DNA from 4 places in the Paenibacillus sp. J2R1T-4 genome. Region 3 is predicted to be linked to each of the others. Evidence: riboswitches for the same ligand, from Rfam matches in the RefSeq annotation. Region 3 holds a riboswitch; each other region holds the start of a gene.
What was found. A riboswitch is a leader RNA that binds a small molecule or an ion and turns the genes downstream of it on or off. The one in region 3 is predicted to bind cyclic di-AMP.
Positions count from the first base shown of each region.

Region 1: another riboswitch for cyclic di-AMP. It lies ahead of AC58QD_RS22745 (3D domain-containing protein); the one in region 3 lies ahead of AC58QD_RS18560 (C40 family peptidase).
Region 2: another riboswitch for cyclic di-AMP. It lies ahead of AC58QD_RS29905 (C40 family peptidase); the one in region 3 lies ahead of AC58QD_RS18560 (C40 family peptidase).
Region 4: another riboswitch for cyclic di-AMP. It lies ahead of AC58QD_RS23840 (hypothetical protein); the one in region 3 lies ahead of AC58QD_RS18560 (C40 family peptidase).

Region 1 covers NZ_JCAUBA010000015.1:96,574-101,180, forward strand. Annotated here, with positions in the region: gene AC58QD_RS22725 (neutral/alkaline non-lysosomal ceramidase N-terminal domain-containing protein) at 33-1,370, opposite strand; gene AC58QD_RS22730 (AbrB/MazE/SpoVT family DNA-binding domain-containing protein) at 1,523-1,771, opposite strand; gene trmL (tRNA (uridine(34)/cytosine(34)/5-carboxymethylaminomethyluridine(34)-2'-O)-methyltransferase TrmL) at 1,902-2,366, opposite strand; gene AC58QD_RS22740 (response regulator) at 2,487-3,203, shown strand; cyclic di-AMP (ydaO/yuaA leader) riboswitch at 3,272-3,452, shown strand; gene AC58QD_RS22745 (3D domain-containing protein) at 3,460-4,266, shown strand; gene AC58QD_RS22750 (polysaccharide deacetylase family protein) at 4,277-4,607, opposite strand, start outside.
Region 2 covers NZ_JCAUBA010000028.1:53,358-57,964, forward strand. Annotated here, with positions in the region: gene AC58QD_RS29895 (branched-chain amino acid aminotransferase) at 1-607, shown strand, start outside; gene AC58QD_RS29900 (carbohydrate-binding family 9-like protein) at 1,081-1,734, shown strand; cyclic di-AMP (ydaO/yuaA leader) riboswitch at 1,918-2,067, shown strand; gene AC58QD_RS29905 (C40 family peptidase) at 2,068-2,934, shown strand; gene AC58QD_RS29910 (hypothetical protein) at 3,509-3,976, shown strand; gene AC58QD_RS29915 (amidohydrolase family protein) at 4,177-4,607, shown strand, end outside.
Region 3 covers NZ_JCAUBA010000011.1:23,325-27,931, reverse strand. Annotated here, with positions in the region: gene AC58QD_RS18565 (LysR family transcriptional regulator) at 1-890, shown strand, start outside; gene AC58QD_RS18560 (C40 family peptidase) at 971-1,447, opposite strand; cyclic di-AMP (ydaO/yuaA leader) riboswitch at 1,451-1,585, opposite strand; gene AC58QD_RS18555 (hypothetical protein) at 1,717-2,535, opposite strand; gene AC58QD_RS18550 (M1 family metallopeptidase) at 2,565-4,553, opposite strand.
Region 4 covers NZ_JCAUBA010000017.1:28,298-32,904, forward strand. Annotated here, with positions in the region: gene AC58QD_RS23830 (histidine kinase) at 1-1,312, opposite strand, end outside; gene AC58QD_RS23835 (hypothetical protein) at 1,363-1,803, opposite strand; cyclic di-AMP (ydaO/yuaA leader) riboswitch at 2,214-2,416, shown strand; cyclic di-AMP (ydaO/yuaA leader) riboswitch at 2,503-2,722, shown strand; gene AC58QD_RS23840 (hypothetical protein) at 2,841-3,245, shown strand; gene kdpA (potassium-transporting ATPase subunit KdpA) at 3,308-4,607, shown strand, end outside.

The DNA.
Region 1 (4,607 bases), on a different contig from region 3:
TTAACACAAATCCATTGCTTTCATTCCCAACTTCACAAAACCGCCTTAGCAATCTGCCCAATGATGATATCTTCAATCTCAGGCACGAACGGTCCCCTCAGGCCGAAGAAGTAATTACAAGTAGCTTCATAGCCGCCTTCATGAATCATTTGCGCCGTTGGAATGTAACAGAATACGCCGTTCGTATAGCCTAATACCAGCGTCTTACCTGTACCGAACATCTTCTTGATCATTAAAGCATATTGCGTGGACACTTCACCTTCAATGGACACAATCCGTGTCTCTTCATCTAATTGCCAGATTGAGATGAAGATAGGCATCCGATCCTGAATCGTTCCGTCTTGTATGGCTTGAATGGTCCTCCGAGCTGAATTTTGATAAAATTCTCCCGCCGTCGGATCGTTCATAATCTTCTCATAAAACTCAACCGGAGTTTGCTCCGTATAAATATACGGATCTAACAACACAGATCGGAAGCCGCTGCTTCGCACAGGAGTGAATGATCCGCTCTCCATCAATTGTGCGACTTCCTTGGCCAGATCAACTCCCGCTTCTTCCATCTCTTCGTAAGTACAGGACTTGAACTTGTCTCCGTCCGCACTTTTCATGGGCTTGATCTCGCCGGCGCAGCCTTGCAAGAAGATAGCTGTTGCGCCGGGATAAGCTTCCTCTAACCAGTTAGACGTCTTCCCAGCAAAGTCTCCTGAGAACAAGTAGTTGGCAGAGCCCATCGCCGTTGTATGACACCCGTAATTATATAAAATTCCTTTTACGATCTGATCGGCATCCACCAGCTTCAGCACGAATAAATCCTTATCGATCTTGCCTCCGTAGTAAGGCTTCCACTGTACACCGCCTTGTCCATCAGGCAATCTTCGGCTAATCCCAAAATCAGAATCTGCCCGGCCTATCAGCAGCTCCCCTTTAGTCAGGTTAGCATAACAATGCCGGACCATCCGCAGCAACGTTTCTTCTATGTAATCGTAGTATAGTTCATCCTCTGTATAAACGAGTTCTTCCTCGGATAATGGCCACTTTTCTTGTCCCATACTGTAGCCGCCTCGTCGCAACGAAACATCACGACCCGTGAGAAAGACGGAATGATGGGTGTGCGAGAAGTTAATCATCACATCCGCATGCTCTAGACCGAATGCATCCTTCAACGCATTCTTGATCCCCACGATGAAGCTGCGGTCTGAGCCTAACATGTCAATCGTGATCATCAGCAAGGATTTGTCCGCCTGTAAGAGCACAGCCTTCATCATAATGGGATCGTGGACACCCTCAGACTTATGGGTCCGCGCCCCGTAACCGTGCATGAATACAGGATGATCGGGTGTAATGATTTCTTGAGCTGTGCAGAATAACATGATGATTCATCTCCTCAGTCTCTTATAGTAGGAAAAAAGAGACTATCCCTACAGTCATGTATGACTGACTAGACGTCTCTTGCGCACAATCATTTCTGTATTAAGACTGCTCTGGATGCTAACGATGCACGCCACCGGGAAATCCTTGGAGATTATGCCCGTATTTGCGTCATTTCCCCTAAGCATCCTTGGCAGATATGCTTTTCTTTATATTCCGTTACTTCATTCATTTCCCCGCAAAAAACACATTTTGGCCGAAAACGCTCAAGCAATATTTGATCACCGGCTACCAAAATTTCTACAGGATCTCCTTCATTCATTCTGTAACGCTTTCTGAGCGACTTAGGCAATACAATTCTGCCCAGTTGATCAACCTTACGGACGACGCCAGCTGGCCTCATCAAAGTTCCCCCTCCGACAAATGTAACGAAAAAACGCAGATCATGTTCGTCCTACTATATTCGCTATTTGTTCGGAAAATCCTGCTTATTTCATGCCATGGGGTCGCAATATTTGCAAGTTCGATGCCTTTTAGCTTAGTCCAAGGAATTGATTTTGCCTTAAACCTTCGAATAACACAATGGCCGCCGAATTGGATAGATTCAGAGAGCGCACGGCATCCGTCATAGGCATCCGAATACACGTATCTCGATTGGCTTGCACCAACTCGGGAGGAAGGCCCTTCGTTTCCTTGCCAAACACAAACATATCTCCGTCTTTGTATTCAAATTGTGTATACAGTCGAGCTGCCTTAGTAGTGGCATAGAAATATCTGCTAGTGCTGTACTGCGCCTGCAGTTCCTGGAATGAATCGTAATAAGCTACGTTTACAGCATGCCAGTAATCTAGCCCTGCACGTTTTAAAGTCCGGTCATCGGTATCAAATCCTAACGGTCTCACCAAATGCAGATGAGTCCCAGTCGCCGCGCAAGTTCTAGCGATGTTCCCGGTATTCGCCGGAATTTCCGGCTCCACAAGCACAATATGAAAAGCCAAATCCTTCACCTCATCGAACATTTTAACATCCACTTTACAAAGGATGCAAATTCTCCTTATATACTTGCGCCATAATGAATGTATTGTTAACCGACTATGATCGAAAAGGAGACCTAGATGATGACAAAAAAACGGATACTAGTTGTTGATGATGAACCCTCAATCTCCACTTTGATAGAATACAATTTGAAGCTTGTTGGCTATGATGTGCAATGTGTGTATGATGGTGAGGCCGTCTTTGAAGTGCTTTCTAAATTCCGTCCGGACCTGATCGTATTGGATCTGATGCTCCCCAAGCTGGATGGTATTCAAGTATGCCGTAAGCTGCGCAGCCAGGATAACCGGGTACCGATCATTATGTTAACCGCTATGCAGGATTTGTCTGACAAAATACAAGGCTTGGATAATGGCGCAGACGACTATATGACCAAACCATTCAGCCCGCAGGAGCTTATTTCCCGCATTCAAGCCATTCTTCGCAGATTGAGTACCTTGCCTTCTCTTACGGAAGATAAACTGCAAATCGGTCCAATCGAAATTGTTCCTGATCAACGTGAAGTGAATATGCACGGTAATCCTGTCGAGTTAACGCCAAAGGAATTCGAGCTGCTCGTCTTTCTCTGCAAACATCGAGGAAAAGTGCTCAGTCGTCAGCAATTGTTGCACGGGGTATGGGATTATCACTTTCTCGGGGACACCCGAATCGTAGATGTTCACATTAGTCATTTGCGCGATAAAATGGAAAAAAATGCTCGAAATCCTGAATATATCATGACTGTTCGCAACGTTGGATATAAGCTTACGGAGCCTTCTGCGAAGGAAATTATTAGTAGGTAGGAAACGTTTTCAATAGAGGTACCCATATTTTGGGCATTTATCCGATCGGATAGGTATGTTACTCTTTTGTTTATGCACGGCCGAAACTGTCCATCCAATCAGCTTGATTGCGACAGTGCGGGGGATGATTTATTGCGGACTTCTGTTCATCAAGTCCGATGGGGTGAATCGTTACTTCAAGCAACGAAGGGTTGTATCCTCAGCCCAAACCCGACAACTAACCTCGTAGGCCTATTTACAAAAGGAGCGATGTACCTTGAAATCCAAATTTGTCACCCGAACGTTAGCTACTGTAGCGTTAGGAGCCTTCTGTATTGGCGGGACAACCGTCTTTGCGGAAAATGTAATCAAGCTGCTTCCGGAAGAACTCATCTCTATTGCTCCAACCGTTAAAGAAACGGAACAGATTAACAATTGGGAGCCAATTGCCCCTGCTGTACCGATCACGTTCGATTCTCAAGCAGGTTGGGATTTGCAGCGTCCTAATCTGAGATTAGAGCTTTTGGAGCAAGCACTATTCGTAACCGCTGATGTTCCGCCAGCACAATCAGCAGAACCCGCTGCAGTCCCAGCGCCTCAGCCTACACCTGCTCCCGCAGCCACTCCAAAAGCTGCAATTGTGAACAAAGCCAAAGCTGTAACTAAGCCTGCTACAGCCTCGAAACAGGCGGCAGCGCCTCAATCAGCACCTACAGCGGATACGCAAAACAAGACCGTTCAGGATAGCAACGGGAAACCCGTTTCCTATAAAAAGGTTATTCAAGCCAAGGCATCCGCCTATTCCAGCGCAACGGAAGAGAACGGCAATTATGGCGCAGTAGATTATTTTGGCAATGCGCTTAAGCTTGGTACGATAGCAGTTGACCCATCCGTCATCCCGCTTGGCACAACGGTTCTGGTCAGAGGACATAGTTTTGACGGTCTACCGCAGACACTTATGGCAAAAGCGACAGATATTGGTGGAGCCATTAAGGGTAATCGAATTGATATCTTCATTCCTGGGTCTAGAGATTATGTCAAAGGTTTTGGCATTCAAAATGTAGAGATCTACGTTTTGAACTGACCCTTGTTCTTTATAACTGCTTAGGTATATTCAATAATTGAGGGACGGTTACGAATTCGTAGCCGTCTGCTTTTAATTTCTGGATAATCGTTGATAACGCTCCTACCGTTCCAGATAAATCCTGATTGTCTCCGCCTGCTGAATGCTGCAGAACAATTGCCCCGGATTTGACCGTGCTTAATATATTATGAGAAACTTGCTCCGCGGATAACCCTTTCCAGTCTAAGGAATCTACATTCCAGTTCACGATCATATATCGATGGTCGCCGGTCCATTTCAGCTGTTCCTCTGATATTGCTCCATATGGCGGTCGAATCAGCTTAGGGCTGTATCCAATTTGC
Region 2 (4,607 bases), on a different contig from region 3:
GGTGATTCTGTCTCCTGTAGGGGCGTATTACTCAGAGGGCATTAAACCAGTCAAGATCAATGTAGAGAGCAATTATGTTCGCGCCGTTCGCGGTGGAACAGGGAATGCCAAGACAGCGGGTAATTACGCTTCGAGTATCAAAGCGCAAGAAGAGGCCAAAGAGGGCGGTTACGCTCAAGTTTTGTGGCTGGATGGCGTGGAGAAGAAGTATATTGAAGAAGTCGGCAGTATGAACGTATTTTTCAAAATCAACGGCGTGGTGGTTACACCTGAGTTGAATGGCAGCATTCTGCAGGGTGTCACGCGTGCGTCCGTTATTGAACTGCTGCAGACCTGGAATATTCCAGTCGTAGAGCGGAAGCTATCCATCCAAGAGCTGTACGAAGCTTCTCAGAATGGAACATTGGAAGAAGCGTTCGGTACAGGCACGGCTGCGGTCATCTCACCTGTCGGCGAGCTGAACTGGGAAGATAAGAAGATCATCATCAACAAAGGTGAGATCGGGCCTGTTGCACAGCGTGTATACGATACGATTACCGGCATTCAGAACGGTTCCGTCGAGGATTCATTCGGTTGGACCGTGCAGGTTGAAACGGTAAAAGCATAGTGATTGTAGTGGAAACATCCCGATCCTTCATAAAAGGATTCGGGATGTTTCTTTATGTGTGCGCAGCGGCGCCCGGCCTCGCTCTAAAGCGGAAAATCCGCTTTGCAACCCGCAGCAGCGGCGCCTGGCTTGCTCTAAAGCGGAAAATCCGCTTTGCAGCCCGCAGCAGCGGCACCCGGCCTTGCTCTAAAGCGGAAAATCCGCTTTGCAACCCGCAGCAGCGGCGCCCGGCCTCGCTCTAAAGCGGGAAATCCGCTTTGCAGCCCGCAGCAGCGGCGCCCGGCCTTGCTCTAAAGCGGAAAATCCGCTTTGCAGCCCGCAGCAGCGGCACCCGGCCTTGCTCTAAAGCGGAAAATCCGCTTTAGAGCTCGCTGCACGCCGCTCAAAATGATATCGGCCCCCGATTGCCATTCCAGAACGATCCGTGATAAGCTTTTTTTAGCAAAGAATACATACATAAAGGAGATATCCGTATGAGTGAATTCAAGTATGTGTGCCGTAAGCTGCCCTTGCAAGGCAAACTGGCTTTACCGCTGACTCCTACTATGTGGGAAACCGCGACAGAAGTGGAGCTGCGTGAAGTGGTTACAGGGGACAAGCCCAAGTTGGCTACTGCTGTCCGGGCCGCGTGGAACAATTGGGGCGTCTATTATCGTTTTGTGTGTGAGGATGACAGTATTGTGAGCACTATGACACAGCGGGATGATCCTATTTATGATGAAGATGTAGTCGAGGTATTCATGTCAGTAGACGGGGATCTGTCCAGATACTTTGAATTTGAATTCAGTCCGGCCAGTGTGATGTTCGACGCAACCATTGTGAATGACCTGAATGATCCAACAGGGAATACTCTGAATGTCGACACCTCATGGGACAGCTCTGAGCTGACTTTGTGGGTGAATGTGGATTTGGCTAATCGGCGTGTAGAGTATGAAATTGCTATTCCAGCAGCTGATCTGTTGAATGGGAGGTCCATTGAAGCTGGAGATGAGTGGAGAACCAATTTGTATCGCATAGACCGCAATTCGAGCAACGATCCTGAGCTGGACGAATACAGCGCTTGGTCGCCAACGAGACGTTTACGGTTCCATATTCCGCAACGATTTGGAACATTTACGTTTGAATAGCCCGAAATTACGGTTTTGGTCACCATTTTCTAATTATTGGCGGTTGAATCCAAATGTATCCTATGATAGCCTAACAAATATGTAAAAACAAAAGAATGCCGAATCGGGTCGTGCCGAACGACTTGTACGGGGGACTATGAAAGAAGCACGAATGCTGGATTGAAGTCTGGTGCGATGTTTCTTTCCATGCGCTAACTGAATCATCTGATTTATGGATGGTTGGGGGATCGCAAGTGGGGTGAATGCTTGGTAAGCCCGCAAGGGGGAACCGGCTAGGGAAACTCTCTTCCCGAATCCGACAACTAACCTCGGAGGCAACAGGAGGGAAAAGATTTGAAGCGTTTTGTCAAAACGGTTTTTTGGTCATGTGCGATTGGAGGTATTGCAGCCGCGCTTTCTTTGACTGCACCGTCCGAAGCCAAAGCATATCCGGCGGAATACGGAGTTAAGGTTCAGGTGAATGATTCTATTGTCGCATTTCCAGAAGCACAGCCATTTATCGACACATCCGGCACTTTGCTTGTTCCAATTCGCAATATAGCGGAGAAGATGGGCTACAAAGTGGATTGGGCCATGAGTAATTCAAGCATTAGTCTGAAGCTCAGTGACGGTAACAAGGTGATTTCGATCAAGACAGGTTCAACAGAAGCAAATGTCAACGGAAAATCCATTAAGACGGATGTTCCTCCAGTGTTAGCCAATGGGATGACCTATGTTCCTCTCCGGTTTATCTCAGAAAGCTTCGGTTATATGTTACAGTGGGACGACGCTAATGGTGTAGCAATCATCTGTCAGGACGGACAATATCATGCACCAGCCTGGTATGTGCCGGCCAAGAAGACACTGGCCGATATGGTATCCGACACGTCGAAGTATTACATAGGGATTCGATACATGTGGGGCGGTACTACTACCAATGGCTTCGACTGCTCTGGATTTGTGAACTATGTATTCGATCAGTACGGAATAGATCTACCGCGTACATCGAAAAGCATGTATGACACTGCTGGCACACGAACCGTAGGTTTGGCACCTGGCGATCTTGTATTCTTCAACATAGGCAAAGGAACGACACATGTCGGCATTTATCTAGGGAATGATCAATTTATTTCTGCCACCTCTTCAAGTGGGATAAAGATTGATTCGATTTCTAGCAACTACTGGGGTTCCAAGTTTATTGGTGCTAACAGAGTCGTATAATCTAGCTTTAATTTAATAGGATTAGTAAACAAGCGGTGCGGACCTTCCTCAGGTTCGTGCCGTTTGTTTATCTTTAACCAATCTTTGTTGAAGTGAATCACTAGATGAGCCTAATTCCTGAAAGTATACAATTTGTTACACAGCTCAGCCAAGCCGCTAAGCTTGACACGATGCCTAATGATAAGCCATGTTACTATCGTCTATTTGGGTCATTTCATCAATCAGGCACTAAATAGCCAACCCGTCTATCCCTTATTTCCGCATTGCGAACCGATTTCCCTCAGAATCCATGCAAATAACCAGTAGTAAAACTTGTTATCCAAGAACAAACTGGTTTTTCCGCCCCAATAACCTATACCAGCACTGGCTAACTGATCTCCTCAGGACCTAATGGTACACTTTTTTACAATAACGCTGCCAGGATGCACGGTTTGGATGAATTTACTTGTGTTCTTGCAATTAAATACGCTGTAGTTTGCGAAGGCGAATGTCGGATTAAATGCCTGATTTTGGGATATGCTAACTTTGAACTATAGGAATGCATGATATCCTTAATAGAAAGAAGGGCTTGTCCATGAGTCATGTTCCAATGGTATTCATGTTTCCAGACAGCAAGGCGGCATCATTAGCCTATGATACCCTGACCGAGCTTGGTTACCATGCGCATCGCAACGAGCAGAAGGGTCAATCGGTCGTGCAGGTGTTCGTTGATCACAGCGAGCTCACGTCCGCACTTGAGATTACCCAAGCGTGTGGTGGGGAATTAACAGTTGAAGAGCAGGAAATGCAGGTAGAGCATGAGCATAACACACGGATGATTGAAGATGAGACTGCTAGAGGGAATGTGTACAATACAGCTTATGGCATGGATATGATTCCGATTCCTGCCCATCTTGTCAATGAGGATACCAGTACAGATTACTCGGGTTCCGCATCGGAAGCTGTATCATTCAGTAATGAGGGGGCCTCTTCCGGGACTGCCAAGGATTTTGATCCCTCAGGGGATGATTATGACGGTTTCGATGCAGGAATTCATATGTAATCGAAAGCTAGTCAATACGTATCAATCAGGAAGCATCTTGGAGCATTCAACCAGGATGCTTCTTGTTTTTGCGAATTCTTATCCTTTTTCCATTGACAGCACTTACATACGTCTTTAGAATACAGGTAGATCTAATAAAATACAGGTATTATACAACAATGAACTTAATTAGATTGGCCAAGAAAGGGGAGTCAAACAGGATGATTATTGACAGTCATCTTCATGTGTTTTTTTCTAGAACGCAGCCTTGGAAACCGCTTGTAGATCAAACCCTGCACCATATGCAAATGACTGGCGTCGACAAGACTTGTTTAATGCCCCATCCGCAATTCGCAGGTAATATATATCCGAATCAGGCAGATATGATTTTTCAAGCCGAGACATTAGTCGAGATTACGAACGCCTATCCTGATATTTTCTTGCCATTATTATTCATTAATCCATCTTTGCCGCCTGCATTCACGCTGGAGCTGATGGAGAAATATATAAGGAATGGGCCTATAATCGGGGCGAAATTCCATATCTCTATGATCGCGGACGATGAGCGGTATGAGCCGATCTATGATTTCCTGGAAAAGCACGATATTCCGCTATTGTTCCATAGTTGGTATAAAACGACGCAGCGCACCAC
Region 3 (4,607 bases):
TGTTCGATACGGTGGCGAGGTTAGGCAGTGTGACAAAAGCATCTGAGCATCTGCGTATCAGTCAGCCTGCCGTTACAATGCAATTGCGTAATCTCGAACGGGAGACGGGACTGACCCTATTAATTTCGAAGGGGAGGGGAGTCATCTTAACCGATGCTGGCCGCATGCTGGCCGAGCATGCTGAGCGCCTCTTCGCGATGGAGCGAGAGATCGAGGATCGTGTAAGTTTATATCGGGAGGGGAAGCAAGGAAAGCTGCGTTTATCCGTTACCTCCCTGCCGGCACACCGTCTGCTCCCGCAATGGACAGCAGGCTATAAACTTGGGTCGCCGGATATAGAGATCAACATTCATTCGTGTAACCGGAGGGAAGCCGTCCAACGGTTGCTTACTTACCAGGCTGATCTCGCTATTATAGGGGGAGGAGGGATAATCCCTGATCAACTGGAACATGAGCTGCTGCTTCAAGATGCTATGTGTTTCGTAGTACCGAAGCATCATCCCTTAGCTAACCGTAAAGCAACCCTCGAGTCAATCTTGCAAGAACCCTTCATTGTAAGAGAAGAGGGAAGCTCTGCACGCGAGAAGTTAGAAGGACTATCCCGTGAAATAGGGCTGCCGCTTAAAATTGGCTTAACGGTCAACGGGCTGTATGAAATTATACGAGCTGTTGCAGCCGGTTACGGAGCGATGTTCGTGTCTGCATTAGAAGTGAAACAAGCGCTGGAGGAGGGCGAGGTATGTATCGTTCACGTTCAGGAGGTCCAACTCCACAATCCCATACACTTGTGCTGGCGGGCTAAGGAACGGTTAACACCAGCTGCGGAATCTTTTCGTGACTTGGTCAACGAGAGCATCAGAGCGCTACCGGGACAAGCTCCCCACGAATAGAATACAAGCCCGGCACGGCGGAAAGATCCGCATCATACCGGGCTTGTGAACATCTTAGAAAAAATTTATAAATCCCTGTTTCAATGTGCCACTTGTGCGTTTAATTGATCATAGAGGTCATCCCACAGCACTCTACGAGCGGATACATAACGCTTGGCATAGTACGATTCGCTCAATGTGTTCTTCACGACGCCCTTATTCGTGGCCGAATGAACGAACACATCGTCACCGAGGTAAATGCCGACATGTGAGATGCCTTTACCGTCTGTGTTGAAGAATACAAGATCGCCTGCACGTAAATCTTCTTTCGGAATCCAGTAGCCTTCTTTGTTCTGGGCTTTGGATTGATGGTCAAGTTCGATACCGAACTTATTGAATACGAACATGGTGAAGCCGGAGCAATCGAAGCCAGTTGTCGGGGAAATTCCTCCGTATCTGTATTTCGTGCCTGCGAGCTCGTCCACTGTTGATTCGAGGACCGTTTCTGCTGAAGCGCTTCCAAGCTGAAAGCAGAATAACATGGTAATACTTGCGAACAATAGTAAAAGCTTTTTCAAACAGGAAACTCCTTCCAGTGCCTACGAGGTTAGCTGAGGGTTCGGTTGAAGGTTCCCTATGATCACTTTGAAGCGAGATCAATTCACCCAGATTGGATCCCCCGTTTCCCAAGAATGGGAATTCGGCAAATATCGATTTGTTTTTTGCTAAGTTTTCTAATTCGCCTTTGTATGCCAAAATCCTCCTTCTTGTGCAAAAAAAATAACAAAATATGCGAAAAGCCCGAAATCCGCATTGGATTTCGGGCTTTAAGGTGCTTAGAACCGAACTATCGCATGTTGTGCTCGCTGAAATAGTGATATTGGGTCGAAACCGCCCACAGCTTGAACAACATTTTTAACAAATGGAATACTTGATGAAGAATGAGTGCTGAGAGGCCGGCCCACACGAGAGATGCAGACATCGTCAAGGAAGTGAGAACGCCCGATAACAATAACAGGAAGCTGGATAACAGCAGGATCATGGGAATATGTCGAAGGAACACACCAATCGATCCCGACATAGGCTTCTGTGCCGTACGGCCCAACATAAGATAGACGAAGCACAAATGAACCATATAGGCGTAGATCAGGAAAGCAAGTACCGAAGGAAGCACCGCGATGATGAGAGATTCGTAGGAGGTTTGTGTGGTGAATGCTTTCCTGACAATCGGATAGAGCCAGTAACCAGGAGCAATTGTCAGCACTACCTGCACGAAGTAATAGAGGGCGAATATACCTCCTAATTCCTTCACACCCTTGAAGAAGCGATAACCCGAGTTCAGACTAGTATTATGGATGGAATAAAAGATGCCAGCATTCAAAATAGGAGTCAATATCATTCTAATAAGGACAAGCCCAAGCAACGTCCACAAGTAGGAATGGCTGATATCGGTCTTCATAAGTTGAAACTCGCCTTCAGCCAAGAACAGCTGGACGGCTGACGTGGACAGGTGCCCGCTTGGGTATCGGTGCAGCAAAGGAATGACGATGGATTTGACGAAATGGAGCAGCAGCAGTCCCCATGTGAATTGGTACACCCATAATACGAGCAGCACGAAATATTGCGAAGTCATAGTCTGAAAGCCGTGTTTGAGATATTTCATCATCGTTTTATCCTCCCAAAACATTTACGGACCTACCAAGCAATCCCGTCGACAACACTCTCAATTAATTTAACCAAGCCTATATTCCACCGCACTTTCCACTTCGGATCAATCTGGGTTTGATAAAAGTTGTTGATGCGCTTATTTTCCAGGATCAATGTATGATGCGGATCAATAGCGGCCCATTCTAACGGTGACTGACTGGTCATCGTGAACGTAGTGAGCAGTTCCGTACCCTCCCATGTTTTCTCCACGGTAGATCCGTCTTGGAAATGGAAATGGATAGGGACATCTTTATAGGAGCCGCCGAGCTTCTTTACAACGACAGCGGTCTCGTATAGGAGTGTTCCGTCTTTCTTTTTTTTCGAAGTTTGAACCTGATCAATTGAATAGTCCGTCATCATCCCGTCATACACGAATTGGTCGAAAAACCCGCTCCAGCTAGTCTTTGTTACGTCTTCCAAAGTTTTCTGAAAATCTTGTGTAGAGGGATGTCGGAACTTCCAACGTTCGAAATAAGTGCGCAGGACCCTCAGCATTTGCTTTTGTCCGATTTGATCCTCGATGCTTTTCAAGACAAGCTTGGCTCTCGTGTACACATTATCGGCATAATGGCTGTGATTATCGTAACGCCAGGCATCTAGCTTGAGAGGGGCAGGGGTAGTCATATAGCTGGACTCCAGGGCCAGATTCGGCTTCTCTCCGAACTCGGTTTCCATGAGCAGATCTTCGGCGTAGGAAGTAAAGCCCTCATCCAGCCATGCTTCTTCGAATTCGTTGGTCGCAACCATGCCGTACCAATACTGATGGCCGATTTCATGGACAACGACTCGCTCAAGACCGAAGCCTGATGGCTGTTCATCGGCTGCCCAACCCGTAATCAGCGTAGGATATTCCATCCCACCCGCACCATTAGCTCCTGCAGGAGGCACAACAATGGACAGGGTCGAGTAGGGGTAAGTACCGAACCACTCGCTATATTTGGCCAACGCGCGTTTGGCTGCATACATATACCGATCCTTCAAATCCTTATGGGCCGGATCTAGATACAGCTTGATCTTCATACCTGGAATATTCGGCGTAGAGAACGGCTCTTCCACATAAATGAAGTTCGGCGAAGCTGACCAGGCGAAATCATGCACATCATCCGCGTAGAAGGAATAGGTTTTCTTAATCCCGTCATCGACAGCTGGCTTCGTAGGAAATCCTGTAGCCGCGACCGTATAAGCGGAAGGGACTTGAATGCGCACATTATACAGGCCGAAATCAGCATAAAATTCAGAGTTGCCATGGTACTGATGCAGGTTCCAGCCTTCTTCTGCACGCCCTCGAGTGCCCTTGGGTTCGTATACCGCTACCTTGGGAAACCATTGTCCGGCCATGATGAAATCATCCTTGTATCCCATTCGGGCAAACACATAAGGCAGCTGCACGGCGAAGTTCATTTTAAGCGTCATTTTCTCACCGGGGTTAACAGCTTTGGGGAGACGGATTTTCACCAGAGTCTGATCTTGTGAATTGTTGTCATCGGGCTGAACGAACTGTTGAGTGGAGTACAAGTCAAGCCCGTCCTCTGTTTGGACAGACGTTATATCGATTCGACCAAAGCTGTCTTTGGTCATTTCATCAGTGCGCAGCTTTCCGCCAGATTCTTTGTTGAACGTAGTTTTCTTAGATTGAAAAGCATTCGGATACAGATGGAAGTAGAGTTCGCTAACGGGCTTACTGCCTGGGTTTTTCCATGTTACAGTTTGGGCGCCTTGCAACGACTTGTTGTCGGGATCTAGCTGAACAGACATGTGATACTCGACTATTCGTTTGCTAAGTGCCGGCGGTGCTGCCTTAACGGTAGGAGCCGGAGGTTCCAGTTGGTTCGCCGTAGGTTCTCCTACAAGTGCTGAGCGGATTTCGGCAGATGGGGATGCCGGTGAGAGTGCCGCGGACAGGGTACCGAGTGCTAGCGCGAGGATAAGCATCCATAGCGCCGGATGTTTGGACAGTCGCATGAGTACGTTGGACATTAGCATATTCACCCCGTTGACAAGCTTTCTATCCCATCTATATGTTTGCATTTG
Region 4 (4,607 bases), on a different contig from region 3:
GGGCGTTTCCTTCTCTCAGCATCGCATAGGTTTTGCCCACACCTGGAGCTGCCCCTATGAGAATTTTAAAATGCCCTCTAGTGATTTCATTGATCTTATGTTCTACTTCTACAGTGGACAGTCTGCGAAAAAGTCCAGCTTCCTTCGGAGGGGCGACCTTGGCGGGAAGAATACGTTCGCCTTCGCGCAGAGCACTATCTGCAACCAGAAAAATATCGATATTATGTGCTCTTCGGAGCAGCTTATTACCAATTGATCCTTGCAGCAATTCCTGCCAACGAGACTGCCTCGAATGCCCCAGAACGATCCTTGTTGCATGATGCTCAAGCGCATAACGAAGCAACACAGAAGGAAGCAGTCGTCTTGAAGGGAAAGGGAGCTCTTCGTACTCGGCTTGTACTTTATCGACCAACCTGAGGATGGATCTCTTGAAAGCAGCCATTTCAGCAGACAATTCACGATTCGGACGGACAAAAGTAACAACCAGCAATTCTGCATTCAGTCTTCTGGCGATTTGCTGTCCGCGGCGAATATATATAGAGCTGTTCCAATGATATTGCACCGATACAAGAATGCGTTCCGATGCTCCTGATGGACCGACAAGTCCGAGCTCCTCGCGATACTTTACAAGCGAATCATTCACATCCTCAGCTACCAGACGAAGCGCCAGCTCTCTTAGGACCGCCAGATTCCCTCTCTGGAACAAGGCGCTGCTCCGATTGCTCGTAACGTTCCCTTCCTCCACGCGCTTGAGCAGTGTTTCAGGAGATACATCTATCAATCGGACTTCATCAGCCAACTCCAACGTATCAATAGGTACTGTACATTCTGCTTGTACGCCTGTCCATTCCTTCGCAAGGGAGTCTACACCGGCCAACTCATATACATTAATAGTCGTAATTATGCTAATGCCGTGACCGAGCAAAAAACGGATATCTTGGAGACGTGTTGCGAACTGGGCCTGCTTCCGGTTCCGATGAGCGAGACTATCTACGAGAACGGCTTCGGGGTTGCGCACAAGCAGCTCGTCCAGGTTGAGATCCTTCCGTTCGATGTCTCCGTCCATCCAACGTATGCTAGGAACTCTCTCCAGATCAGCCAGTTGTTCAACTGTTTCCGGCCGCCGTGAAGTAGACACCGCACAGATCACGACATCAATGCCCTCCCGCTTCAATTGCTGACCTTCGCGCAGCATATGATAAGTTTTGCCAGAACCGCTGACTGCGCCGATAATAATTTTCAATTTTCCCTGATGCAGCTTGGAGATGGAATGTAGAATTTCTTCTGGCGTTTTCCGCTTGAATGGGTCCATCGCGAGATTGTTCACTTCCTATAAATAGGCTATATCTACATTGTGTCCCATCAGAATGAATAATAGGACTGGGATTGCTCGATCAAATAATGGCGTGATAAGGGAGAACGATCCGTCTCTTGAATGGCGCTGTATTCCGGATTCTGGATCTGCCAAGCAAGATGGAACAAAGCAGATTGAGCCAACTGACACCGTTCTGCGCCCCAGCTCATTTCCTTGTCTCTAATATGAAGAAGGCATTCTGACAAGCATAACCCCTTCAGATCGACGAATACCCCGCCCCATCGAACGAGATTAATCGGGCTGCTGCCCTCAGGCAGAACACATTCTCCCCAACCATTAACACCGCCGCTAGTTATTTTTAACATACAGCTTTTATATTCAAATAGAAAGAGTTCCATGGTGCTAATTCTGCGGATGGAAGGGGTTTGATGAATAAAATGGATGTTAGCGATAGGATCCAGATAGGGATCAACAGATTCTGCAAGCATTCCTTAGTCACACTCCTAGTCCGATTTAAGGTCATATGAATTCATATAAACATAATCAACAAACATGAAGCAGGGTCAAGAAATTGTAAATTAATGTGAATCTTACGCTCAGGGATAAGCAAAGTAAAACCTCAATGAAGGTGATACAGAGTCAATTTCGGGATAATTTGCGGAATGAAAGCGAAATCAATTCGGAATGGCTTTGAATATAAGGCGGTTCCTTGCGATTGCTAGTTATTTCATAAAAGGAATAATATCAGGAGAAATAGAGACTTATATAGAGAATTACGGAGATAAATGGGTGTATGGTCCCTATAAAAGTCTGGAATGGTTTATTTTCAAAATCAGCTATTCTTTACACTGGAACGGCTCAGGCGTATGATACGTCTCATGATTCATAGCGAAAGTTTTATTGTGAATCGCTGAAATTCCTGCACGTCAGGAATACGGGGGAACCAATATAAGCGATGTCTGGACGGTGTGAGAGCCGTTATAGGCATGGCATGGGGTGAATCTCGAGGGACAAGGAACCATGAATCCTGTAACTCGAGTAGGGCGACTCTCACCGTCCGAATCCGACAGCTAACCTCGTAAGCAGATGTAGAGAGGATGATGAAGCTTGTGATCGGCTAATGCGACCACGGGGCTTACGCCTCTGTGGTTTTTTGGTGTGAAGTTAATTGAAGTAAATGAAGTGAAATGAATGAATCGCTGAGTCCTTGAATGGAAAAGGAACGGGGGAACCAACAGGTAGCCTGAGCTCGTATCGCAGCAAGATCGTGCAGAGTGAACGTGCTCCCAGGGGTGAATCTCAAGCATGAAAGCAGCCTTTAGTGATAGGTTCGCTTCCTAGATGAGTAGGGCAACTCTCAAGCCCGAATCCGACAGCTAACCTCGTAAGCGTATTGAGAGAGGAAACGATTGTCGTGGCAAGGCACGGTCTGTTTGGCTGTGCATGAATGAAGCCGCGAGAAGAGTTCACCTCTTCCGCAGGCTTCTTTTTTGTTGCCTTAAAAGTGTACAGGAGGAAACTAAGAATGGGATCACAGACGGAAAGAATACTCATTTCTGCACCGAACAAAGCGGGAGAAGTATTTGTACGTGAAGTAATGCGAATGAAGCTTCCATTTGCTCTATTGGTCAACAATAAAGCCGAAAGGGATAAATATAAGGAAATTGGGGCAAAAGATTGGATATTGCTGGACACAATTGACCAATCGACCTGGAGTCTTCCTGATTTTCCTGTCGGGAAAGTGTTCCTCTTCGAAACAAGCCAAACCTTGTGCTGTCGGTATATCCAGATATGTCGGACATGGACTGCGAAGCCAATCTATGTGATTACACTGGAGAGTCGTCCTCGGCTTATATACAAAGGGCTAGGAGCAACTTATGTCATTCATACGCATAGTAATGAGGTTTCATTTCTGACAGAAACGCTGTAGGGCATGAAGGAAATGAAGGAGTCGCTGAGTAATAGCGTCCCTTGGGAGGAGTTTTGTTAGCGATGGGGATTATACAAATGGGTATTGTCATTGTGTTGCTTGTTCTGCTTGTTAAGCCGCTCGGATCTTATCTGTTCCATGTGTTCTCGAATGAGACGAACCGAACGGACCGCTGGTTCAACTGGTTGGAGAGACCGATCTATTCAATCATTGGACTCAGAGAACGTAAGGGCATGACATGGAAGACATACGCAATTAGTTTCATAGGCATGAACATTGTTTTGATGGTGGTTAGTTATCTTATTCTCAGGCTGCAAGGGAACCTGCCTCTCAATCCGAATGGAATTGCCGGTATGGGAAACTCGCTTACGTTCAATACGGTGATCAGCTTTATGACCAACACGAATCTTCAGCATTATAGCGGGGAAACGGGCTTGTCTTATTTCTCGCAGATCGCGGTCATAACGATGATGATGTTTACTTCTGCTGCTACAGGCTTGTGTGTTGCGATCGCTTTTATTAGAGGAATCACCAACAAGGGACATACAATAGGGAATTTCTTCGAGGATTTCGTGAAGGCTCATACAAGGGTGTTTCTTCCGCTGGCTTTTGTCGTGACAATTGCTTTAGTTGCCCTGCAAGTCCCGCAAACGTTGAAACCTACCTTGTCAGCAACGACTCTGGAAGGCGCGGTGCAACAAATTGCTATAGGGCCGGTAGCGTCACTCGAATCGATCAAACATTTGGGTACGAACGGGGGAGGTTTCTTCGGAGCGAACTCCGCTCATCCCTATGAGAATCCGAATCCGATTACGAATGTCATTGAGATTTTATCCATGTGGTGTTTGGCTGCTGCGCTTCCTTATACATTCGGAATGTTCGCTAAGAACCGCAAGCAGGGCTGGGTTATTTTCTCGGCGATGATGATTCTGTTCATTGGGTTCTTATCACTTAACTATGCCGCAGAATCGAGCGGGAATCCAGTTATGAACCGGCTAGGTATAGACGCATCGCAAGGCAGTATGGAAGGCAAAGAAGTCCGCTTCGGCATCGCCCAGTCCGCACTATTTACAACGGTAACTACTGCAGCGACTACAGGAACAGTCAATAATATGCATGATACCTTGACTCCGCTTGGCAGTATCACTCCTTTTGCATTAATGATGCTTAACTGTGTATTTGGGGGTAAAGGCGTCGGCCTAGTCAATATGCTCATGTATGCGATTCTAGCCGTATTCCTGGCTGGATTGATGGTTGGTCGGACACCCGAATTTCTCGGTAGGAAGATCGAAGCACGCGAGATGAAGCTGATTGCAGCAGCTATTCTGGTCCATCCTTTGATCATATTAGCGCCGACTGCAT